3 regions of the Priestia sp. J2 genome follow, and region 1 is predicted to be linked to each of the others. Evidence: riboswitches for the same ligand, from Rfam matches in the RefSeq annotation. Region 1 holds a riboswitch; each other region holds the start of a gene.
The links. A riboswitch is a leader RNA that binds a small molecule or an ion and turns the genes downstream of it on or off. The one in region 1 is predicted to bind ZMP and ZTP.

Region 1 (3,614 bases):
TTTACAAAAAATTTCTCCTTGGCCCTTTCCTTACTAATGCCCTCGTCGACTGCTGGTGTATAAACGGATTGTTTTTTTGACTTTATATTGCGATGCTTTTTTAATCCGTCTACTACCCCTTCTTAAAGTAGTAATCACCTATTCTTTTGTAGTCATAAAATGAAGAATCCTTACCTTTTTTTCACAATACTCAATAATTTCATAACAGGTTGTGAGGATATCATGTCTAGACAGTTCTATTTCATCCAATACAAACTTTGAAAGCTGCTTTTGCAGAACCTCCAACTTTTTGCTGTCTTCTTCATCGATCCATAGTCCTTCCGTAATACACACATCTGCTAGTTTGTTAATAGATTGAGCCGTCCAGTTTAAGCCGGCTGAAGAAACGGTTATTGTCAGTAAATCATTTTTTATAGCTAGAATAACTTGACACACATGGGTATAGGCATCAACTTTCTTTTGGATAAATGCTTTGCGAAGCTCTTGCTTGTATTGCTCTTTCGACATCGCTATAGCTACGACAGACGTAATGAATGTTCCTGCCAGCGCGATGAGCGACCCTATCAAAATTCCTATCATTTCTTCTGACAAAACGTTCACCTCTTTAAAGATATTTCTATATGCTATGGGACTGAAGGAAATGATATGAGGATAAATACCATGTAAAAACAGCCCTAACTTAGAAAAGTTAGGGCTGAAACACTAAAATATGATGGTAACCAAATTAGATAATACGACTTGTAATGATTCCTTCAATTTGACCAATTTTTTCTTCTAGCTCAGGCACAATCTCGTCACTTACTTGATTGTCAATATCGATCATTGTATATGCATATTCACCGCGGCTTCTGTTCACCATATCTGCGATGTTTAAATTGTAGTTTGAGAATACTTGCGTAAGCTGTCCTACCATATTCGGTACGTTGTGATGGAAAGCAGCTACGCGTTTTTTCCCAGTGTAAGGTAGAGATGCATTCGGGAAGTTCACTGAATTTTTAACGTTTCCTGTTTCTAAGAAATTTTTCACTTGACGTGCTGCCATTACCGCACAGTTTTCTTCTGATTCTTGAGTTGATGCCCCTAAATGAGGAATTGGCACAACATTTTTCATGTTCAAGACATTTTGATTTGGGAAATCTGTAATATATCGACCAACTTTTCCACTTTCAAGAGCAGCTTTCATATCTTCTTCGTTTACAAGCTCACCGCGTGAGAAGTTCAAAATATGAACATCAGGTTTCATGATGCTAAACGTTTCTTTATTGAAAACACCTTTTGTGTCGTCCGTTAATGGAACGTGAACCGTAATATAGTCAGATGCTGCAAATAGTTCTTCTAGAGACATTGCACGCTGTACGTTGCGAGACAAATTCCAAGCTGTATTAACAGAAATGAATGGATCAAAACCAATTACGTCCATATCTAAATCAAGCGCGTCGTTTGCTACAAGAGCACCAATTGCACCTAAACCAATAACGCCTAATGTTTTACCTTTGATTTCTTTTCCAACAAACTGTTTTTTACCTGCTTCAACTAACTTAGGAATTTGATCACCTTGGCCGTCTAATCCTTTTGTCCATTCAACTCCAGCAAATAAGTTACGAGAAGAAGCCATAATTGTAGTTAAAACCATTTCTTTTACTGCGTTTGCATTAGCTCCTGGCGTATTAAATACAACGATACCTTGCTCTGTGCAAGCGTCCACCGGTATATTATTAACCCCTGCTCCAGCTCGTGCAATAGCTTTTAAATTTTGGTCAAATGCCATGCTGTGCATGTTAAAGCTACGCACGACAATCGCATCTGGATTTTCGCTGTCGTTGTCAATTTGATAACCTTCTTGATTAAAAACATTTAGACCTTTTTGTGCAATGTTGTTTAATGTTTTGATTGTTTGTACTTTTTCTAATGTTAATGTGCTCATTTTGTACTCTCCTCTGATTATCATCGTAGTTTTACATGTTTTTACCTTTGGATAAAGGAACTTCATTTTTAATTTTTTTAAAAGTCTGGTTTTTTAGCCTACATGTCTGATAACTTCTATATCCTCTCCCCCTAAACAGAAAGAGGTAAGAGATATGTATTAATCCCTTACCTCTGCCCAGGCGAACGGCTACGTCACTATATGCTTCCTCACGGTTATCCGCGTTTCGCCAGTCACATATAGTCTTTGAAATTAAGTATATTCTAGCAAACTCTTTCAGAACGTTCAACCTTTTTTTAAAAGTTTGCTTTTTTCAGTCTAATTTTTAATCTCTTTAGTGAATCTCCTAATATATTGACAAATATCCTAATACATGTTAAATAAAAAGAGTGATTAGCACTCTATCCACTCAAGTGCTAATTATTTTATAAGCCCTATTGAAAGGAGAACTTCTTATGTCAAAAAAAGAATTCAAAGCCGAATCAAAGCGATTATTAGAGATGATGATTAATTCCATCTATTCTCAAAAAGAAGTATTTTTGAGAGAACTTCTATCAAATTCAAGCGATGCAATCGATAAAATTTATTACAAAGCCTTAACAGACGACTCCTTGCGTTTTAACAAAGAAAGCTATTACATAAAAGTAATACCAGATAAAACTAACCGTACCTTAACCATTACGGATACTGGGATTGGCATGACGCAAGAAGAGCTTGAAAGTAGCTTGGGCACAATTGCGCGAAGCGGTTCCCTTGCGTTTAAAAATGAAAATGAAACAAAGGACGGACACACGATTATCGGCCAATTCGGCGTTGGGTTTTACGCAGCGTTTATGGTGGCAGATGTCGTAACGGTGATTAGTAAAGCGTTAGGCAGCAATGAAGCCTATAAATGGGAATCTACTGGTGCTGATGGTTATACAATCGAACCTTGCGAAAAAGAAACGGTTGGAACTCAAATCATTTTAAAAATCAAAGAAAATACAGAAGATGAAACATATGATGAGTATCTAGAAGAGTATCGTTTAAAAGAGATCATTAAAAAGTATTCAGACTTTATCCGCTACCCGATTAAAATGGACATAACGGAAAAACGTCCTAAAGAAGGTTCTGATAACGAGCTAGAAGATTATACAGAAGAGCAAGTTATCAACAGTATGGTACCGATCTGGAAGAAAAATAAAAATGAATTGACTTCAGAAGACTATGAGCAATTTTATTCAGAAAAGCGCTACGGGTTTGATAAACCGCTCACTCACCTTCACATTAATGTAGATGGAACGATTCGCTACAATGCTATTTTATTTATTCCAGAAAATAGTCCGTTTGATTACTACTCAAAAGAATTTGAAAAAGGACTTGAACTGTATTCAAACGGCGTATTAATTATGAATAAATGCGCAGATCTTCTTCCAGACTACTTTAGCTTCGTGAAAGGTATGGTAGATTCTGAAGATTTATCTCTTAATATTTCGCGTGAAATCTTACAGCAAGATCGCCAGCTTCAGCTGATTGCCAAAAACATCGGCAAGAAAATCAAAAATGAATTAAAAAGTTTGCTTAAAAACGAACGTGAAAAGTACGAGAAGTTTTATGAATCATTTGGCCGTCAGCTAAAATACGGCGTTTACAGTGACTTTGGCAGCAACAAAGATGTATTAAAAGACCTGCTTTTATTCTATTCTTCTAC
Region 2 (3,614 bases), 1.6 Mb from region 1:
TACAAAAACCAAAGCCAAAACATTCATTTTTTTCACAGCTGTCCAATCCCCTTTATTTTGTTTTTTTAGAACTTTATCCCAAATAAAGGTTCCCTCTGTGTAAATCATTAAACCTTAAAATCTATGTTTTTTACAATATTTTGATAAAAACTAAGTCTAAATTCTCCATTCATCTAAATAAAAACACGAGCACCGGCTCGTGTTTTTTTATTTAGATTTAAAATTTTCTTGATTGATTTGTTCAGCTTCTTTCATATATCGGTTAGATTTGCCACTTTTAATTCCCCAGTAATAAAAGGCTAATGATACGCAAGCAATCACTAGCATATCCCATCCGAAAGGTAAAATATTTTTGCCTCCGAATTTTTCGCTTCCTATGTAGGAAATAAAAATCATGCACGCTAAATAGATAAGCATCCAAGCCCCGGTTAAAAATTCTTTTTTAAAGCCCACCCATTTATTTTTCGCTTGGTAATAAAAATAAACTGGCAGGCCAATTGCCATAATAAAAATCACTTCACCTGTAAGTGGCCACCTTGCCCAGTAAAGCGTCAAAGAAGCAAAAACGAAGCCGCATGGCGCAATAACTGATGCCCCTTTTAAATAAAATGGACGGTAAAAGTGTGAAGCCGTTTTTCTTAATGTTATAAGCGCTACAGGGCCCATAATATAAGAGATAAGCGTCGCTACTGAGATCACTTCTGCTAAGACACCCCATCCTCTAAATAAAAAGAGAAACAAAAAGCAGGCTGCTAAATTTAGCCACATAGCTGGGCGCGGGACATTGTAAAGTGGATGAAGAGTACCAAATATCTTTGGCAAATATCCATTTTGCTGCATCCCGTATAACATTCTAGAAGTCGTTGCCGTATATGTAGCACCTGTGCCGGAAGGAGAAACAAATGCATCTGCGTATAACACAATTGTTAGCCAGTTAATTCCAAGCGCAATCGCTAAATCAGCAAAAGGAGAATTAAAATTCAAATGATTCCATCCATCCGCAATTGATGACGGACTTACTGCTCCGATAAAAACAATTTGTAATATAATGTATACAATTCCAGCAATAAAAATTGAACCAATTACAGCTACCGGAATCGATTTATTAGGTGATTTTGCTTCTCCTGCCATATTTACAGGACTTTGAAACCCATTAAATGCAAACACGATACCTGATGTTGCCACTGCCGTTAAAACACTCGCCCATCCGTAAGGTGCTACCCCATGCTCACTTGAAAAGTTCCCGCTATGAAAACCAGCAAAAAATAAAGCCCCTGCCGTTAAACCAGGAATAATTAATTTAACAATCGTAATAAATGAGTTTGCTTTAGCAAAGAGATTTACCGTCCAATAGTTCACAAAAAAGTAAATGAATAATAACAGAGACGCAACTGCCAACCCCTTGGACGTTAAAATGCCATTGTCTACTAATTCATGAGTCCAGCGAGCCCATTTCCACGGCCAAGTACTCATATATTGCACAGATGCAATAGCCTCCACTGTTATCGTTGAAGCGATTGAAATCCAGTTAGCCCAAGCAGCCAAAAATCCAATAAATGATCCGTGTGAATACTGAGGATATTTAACCATCCCCCCTGCTTGCGGAAACATCGCGCCCAGTTCAGCGTACGATAGGGCAATGGTCAAAATAACTACCATTCCAATAACCCATGAAAAAATAGCCGCGGGTCCTGCAATTTGAGCTGCTTTCCATGCTCCAAACAGCCATCCTGAACCGATAATCGAACCTATGCCTGTCATGGTTAAAGCAAATGTTCCCATCTTCCTTTGCATATTGCTCATCCAAATCTACTCCTCTTCCCTAGGAAAATAAAAAAACACTTGCGAAATTTTCTCAAGTGTTTGCCCAGGCGCGCGGCTTATACGCTATATGCTCCCCCATGGTCATCCATGTTGCGCCAGTCACATATAGGAATATATTTTTTATCAGTATATAACATTCATTACTATTACTCAATACACAAAAATGTTTACATTACTTTTACAAAAGTAATTAATTATTCGTAAAATTCCGAATAAATCTTCTTAAAATCTCTTCCTAATTACAAAAAACAACTAAAACTCTAACCTTGCTTATTATTTGATTCTTTTACTTAACGAGCATATCACCTTCTAAAAATTATATTAATATATATTATTCATTTACAAAATACGAATTAACATCTATATATCCATAGAATTCTTGCACTAGCCCCTTTACTTATATACAATATGAAGAAAAGATACTAAAGTAAACTGCCCACCACTTAGCTACGCTTGAAGTGGGAGACTTCTTTTGGGAAAACGTTAACACCTACATATCATGCACTTCGCAACGAATGAAGTACTTCGAGCAAACTTCTCTGTTTACGCAAGCAAAAAACAGGGAAAATTACGAAAAAAGATTGTTAGAGGGATGCTTATGAATTATGCAAATGTAAAAGTTCTTTATTTTGATGACGACGGAACCATTCCAAATCACCCTCGTCTTCCAGTTTTGTTGTATGAACACGTATTTATTAGTAAGAAAGAGAAAGTAGAGAGCATTTTTAATTCTCACAACTGGAAAAACAGCTGGGTAGGCGGCATATATGATTTTCACCATTACCACAGCAATTCTCATGAAGCACTAGGTGTAATTAGCGGATCTGCACGCTTAAAACTAGGTGGACATATGGGAGAAAATATCGTGGTGCATGCTGGGGATGTACTCGTACTCCCTGCAGGTACAGGACATATGCGTCTGCAGTCAACTGCTGATTTTAAAGTGGTTGGAGCTTATCCAGAGGGCATGGATTACAACTTACGAACAGGAAAACAAACTGATCGCCCTCACGTATTTGATGAAATTGCACAAGTACCTATTCCTACAACAGATCCTGTTTATGGCGACAAAGGACCATTGACAGAGTGGTGGAACTAGACAAGCACTTATTGTCTAGTTTTTTTATTTGCTTGTTTTTATAGCTTCCATAAATCTATATTTGAACATACAAATTCTTTTTCTTTAATGCAATAGCAATATACTTTATCTCATCGAGAAAACTACCTTTCTTCTTTTCCGTTCTTTTTTTGTTTCAAAGGCAACTGCGCTTAGGTTCTCCCCTGCTTTTTCTTCCCTAATCATTTCAAATATCTTCTTCTCATACCCTTTTTTTGTTTTTCTAAAAAAATTTTCGTAATTTATAACGAAATTTTCAAAAAACTTATTGCTTTACTATGTCAGACTTGCTATCATAGTGAACATTGTTAGATAAATTTTAGAGGAGGAGTAAAAATTGAACAGAAAATTCATAATATTTATTTTATTCATCATTCCGTTTATTGCTCAATTCGCTTTTTTACCTTTTGTAAATAACATTCATCCAATTATTTTTGGATTACCTCTTTTGCATTTATGGTTATTTTTATGGGTCTTCTTAACGCCTGTGTGTACATTTATCATTTATCGTTTACAAAAATCTTGGGGGGACATTGAATAATGCAAGGAAATTTAACCGCACTTTTAATCACATCAGCAATTGTTCTTGTCGTTATCGCCATTGGCTTTATAGCAGGACGTGACAAATCATCTAGAAGCTCCGTTGAAGAGTGGGCTGTAGGGGGAAGACGTT
Region 3 (3,614 bases), on a different replicon from region 1:
TCCTAAACACACTACATCAATCCAGCTTTTATGCGTACAAACAACAATAAACGGCTCATTTTGAGGAAGTTTTTCTTTGTTTACTGTTTTCATTCTCCCGTTCATTAAAAATAGTATAAGCTGTAGAAATCTTGTTGCAAAGGTATACATTGATTATTTACTCCTTACCTAAATCCCATTTAATAATATGACCTGCGTGGGTAAGGCCTCCTCCAAATCCATAGAGTAAGAGAACGTCTCCATCTTTTAATTTCCCTTCGTTTATCCCTATTTGTAGTGCTAGAGGAATGGAAACGGAAGAAGTGTTTCCCATGTACTCGACACTAGTTAATGTCTTCTCAACCGGAAACTCTGATCTTTCACATATAGACTCAACCATTCGTAAATTGGCACTGTGTGGAACGAACCAATTTACTTCACTCTTTTGTAGATTTGCTTGTCCTAGCAATTCAGCCATACCTAAAGGAATTGTTCGAGATGCCCACTTATATACTTCTCTTCCGTTTTGCACCATCTTGCCACTCGAACTCAAAGGTTGTCCATGCATGGTAGTAGATATATTGGTGCGGTATACATGTTTACCTCCCTTTCCATTTGTACCAATATGCGTAGCAATAAAACTTGGGCGCTCTGCATCACTTTCGACCAAAACAGCTGCAGCTCCATCTCCAAATAGAACACAGGTAGTGCGATCTGTATAATCTGTAACCTTTGTTAACGTTTCTGCAGTTACGACTAAGACTTTATCATGAAGTCCAGATGTAATAAAGGCGTTTGCCATGTGTAATCCGTATGTAAAGCCCGCACAGGTAGCATTAAAGTCTAGCGCCCCAGTTGTAGGAATATCAAAGTAATCTTGTATTTGGGCTGCTACACTTGGAAATGCATAGTCGGGTGTTGTAGTTGAGACAACGATACACCCTATATCCTTTAACTCTTTTTGATACTGCTCTACTAAGTTTTCAATTGCTTTAATAGCTAGGTCAGAAGAATATTCATTTTCATCGGCAATTCTTCTTTCCCTCATGCCAGTTCGTTTCACGATCCATTCGTCGTTAGTATCTACAATTCGTTCTAAATCGTCATTTGTAAGTCTTTTTTCTGGTACGTATGTACCTATTGCTGTAATACGTGCAGTTGATTTCATTATATTCACCCTTCTTTATTACTAAGATATATAAATAGATATTAGTACTAGGTACTAATAAAGTCAATGAAATTATATGAAAAAAATGTAAATTTGGTTTATTTAGATCTAATAATAAAAATAAAAACCCTTTAAAACTATTGATTTTAAAGGGTTTTTGCTTATTATAATACCTGTTGTGTAAATTAAATTTGTGTATGATATATAATTAAAAAAGAAAAATTTGGATAAAGGTATTGTTAAAATTACTTTTATTATGTAAAATTTTCTTATAAAACAGACTATGTGTTACTGGCGTAAACATGGAGAACCATGAGGAAGCACATAGATAACGGCCGTACGCCTGGGCAAAGTATTTGAACATGAGTTCAAATACTTTTTTTATTTGGAAAGGAGATTTTCAAGTGAAAGAAATTGGTTTACGATACGGGATGAATCCAAATCAAAGTAAAGCTAACGTTCAGAATGCTGAGAACACGCCTATTAAAATCTTAAATGGAGAAGCGAGTTATATTAACTTTCTAGATGCATTAAACGCTTTTCAACTGGTTCGGGAGCTTCGACAGGCTACTGATCAACCTGCAGCTGCATCTTTTAAACACGTAAGTCCAGCAGGTGCAGCTGTGTACTCTCCACTAAATGAGACACTTACTGAATCCTATTTTGTTGAAGGCCTAGACCTGTCTCCTTTAGCGATTGCTTATGCAAGAGCGCGTGGGACAGATAGGATGTCTTCATTTGGAGATTGTGCTGCTTTTAGTGATGAAGTAGATGTAACTGTAGCTACTCTCCTCAAAACAGAGGTTTCTGATATGATTGTTGCACCAAGCTACACCCAAGAAGCATTAGAGATTTTGAAACAGAAAAAGAAAGGAAAATATCTAATTTTAGAGATTGACCCAAACCATGTGCCTGATCCAATTGAAAAAAGAACGGTATTTGGCATTACTCTAGAACAACAAAGAAATGATATACAGATTGGAAAGGAAGTTTTTAATCATATTGTTACGACTCAATCTGATATTCCTGATCATGCAAAGAGGGACCTTCTTGTCGCTCTTATTACATTAAAATATACACAATCAAACTCTATTTGTTTCGCCTTAGATGGCCAAACAATTGGGATTGGTGCCGGGCAGCAGTCCCGTATTCATTGTACGAGGTTGGCAGCTGAAAAAGCTGATAAATGGTGGTTAAGACAACATCCAAGAGCACTTAATATGAAGTTTAGAGAAGGCATTTCTCGTGTAGAAGTGAATAATGCAATTGATGGATGGTTGCATGATGATATTACTGAAGTAGAAAATGAACAATGGAAACAGTGTTTTAAAGAGATCCCTGCTAGGCTAAGTAAAAGTGAAAAACAAGAATGGTTAAAAAGATTAAAAGACGTTTCTTATGCATCTGATGCCTTTTTACCGTTTCGTGACAATATAGATCGTGCGGCTCAGAGTGGTGTTAAATATGTGGTTCAAACAGGCAATTCTTTACGAGATGAACAGGTTACAGAGGCAGCAAATGAATATGGAATGATCATGGCACATTCAGGTATACGTATATTTCACCATTAAGCTATGAATTAATATATAATCAAACCAAAAGAGCCAAGATCTCATAAAGGGACGGGCTCTTTTATACTGTTTCCGATAAGGCACAATATGTTAACTAATTCTGAATATCGTGTACAAAGTTCTTTAGTTTAAGAAATCCTTTTTATATCTAACAGCAAGATATATACCTGCAGCAAGGAATGCGAGGGAATATTTAAATAAGAAGAAAATTTGCCACATATAATCTTTTGGGAAAATGAGGTCGCATAAAATGATTCCACACAACATAATAAGGGCACTTTTTAAATTTATTTGGTTCGTTCTTTCGTCAGATACACTCATACCCAATTTTTTTTGAAATACGTATACCAAAATTATTGCGACTATAAGCGATAAAAGTCCAATACCAATCAGCATATTCCAGTTACTATTCGATTGTTCTGTCCAGGCTTTCAAAGGATTGAAAATGGCCTTTTCTATTTTGTCAGTTACCATTTCAGTCACTTCCTCTCACATAATTAAAAATATCGTTAACATCTACATCGAAAAAATTAGCTATTCGAAAAGCTAAAACGAGAGAAGGAGAATAATTATTTTTCTCCATCACATATATGGTTTGTTTGGACACCCCTACAGCGTCAGCCAATTCTTTTTGAGACATTCTTTTTAAAACTCGGTGCTCATACACTTTATTTTCAACGTAGTCACCATTTTTTTCTTTCAATGTAATCACCTTCCTTTTTTTGACTACAAATAAATAATACAACAAACTTATATAAAGGTAAAGTAAACTTATACAAAAGATAAATATTATTATACAATTTATGATAATAAAAAGGGTTAGACTCTTAGCGAGGAGTCTATCCCTTTTTACATTTTTAATAAACAATATAAATTCTTTCTCACTGTCTATAGCA

Region 2: another riboswitch for ZMP and ZTP. It lies ahead of LJY09_RS04120 (glutamate/serine transporter AimA); the one in region 1 lies ahead of LJY09_RS11950 (phosphoglycerate dehydrogenase).
Region 3: another riboswitch for ZMP and ZTP. It lies ahead of LJY09_RS27020 (phosphoribosylaminoimidazolecarboxamide formyltransferase); the one in region 1 lies ahead of LJY09_RS11950 (phosphoglycerate dehydrogenase).

What each region holds. Positions count from the first base shown of each region.
Region 1 covers NZ_CP086208.1:2,385,386-2,388,999, reverse strand. The annotation lists gene LJY09_RS11955 (hypothetical protein) at 139-600, opposite strand; gene LJY09_RS11950 (phosphoglycerate dehydrogenase) at 725-1,924, opposite strand; ZMP/ZTP riboswitch at 2,093-2,171, opposite strand; gene htpG (molecular chaperone HtpG) at 2,380-3,614, shown strand, end outside.
Region 2 covers NZ_CP086208.1:785,700-789,313, reverse strand. The annotation lists gene LJY09_RS04125 (DUF5105 domain-containing protein) at 1-27, opposite strand, end outside; gene LJY09_RS04120 (glutamate/serine transporter AimA) at 208-1,803, opposite strand; ZMP/ZTP riboswitch at 1,859-1,937, opposite strand; gene LJY09_RS04115 (cupin domain-containing protein) at 2,324-2,923, shown strand; gene LJY09_RS04110 (DUF3311 domain-containing protein) at 3,279-3,482, shown strand; gene LJY09_RS04105 (sodium:solute symporter family protein) at 3,482-3,614, shown strand, end outside.
Region 3 covers NZ_CP086209.1:141,867-145,480, forward strand. The annotation lists gene LJY09_RS27010 (lysophospholipid acyltransferase family protein) at 1-150, opposite strand, end outside; gene LJY09_RS27015 (ketoacyl-ACP synthase III) at 158-1,147, opposite strand; ZMP/ZTP riboswitch at 1,425-1,503, shown strand; gene LJY09_RS27020 (phosphoribosylaminoimidazolecarboxamide formyltransferase) at 1,552-2,718, shown strand; gene LJY09_RS27025 (DUF2178 domain-containing protein) at 2,842-3,192, opposite strand; gene LJY09_RS27030 (helix-turn-helix transcriptional regulator) at 3,194-3,421, opposite strand.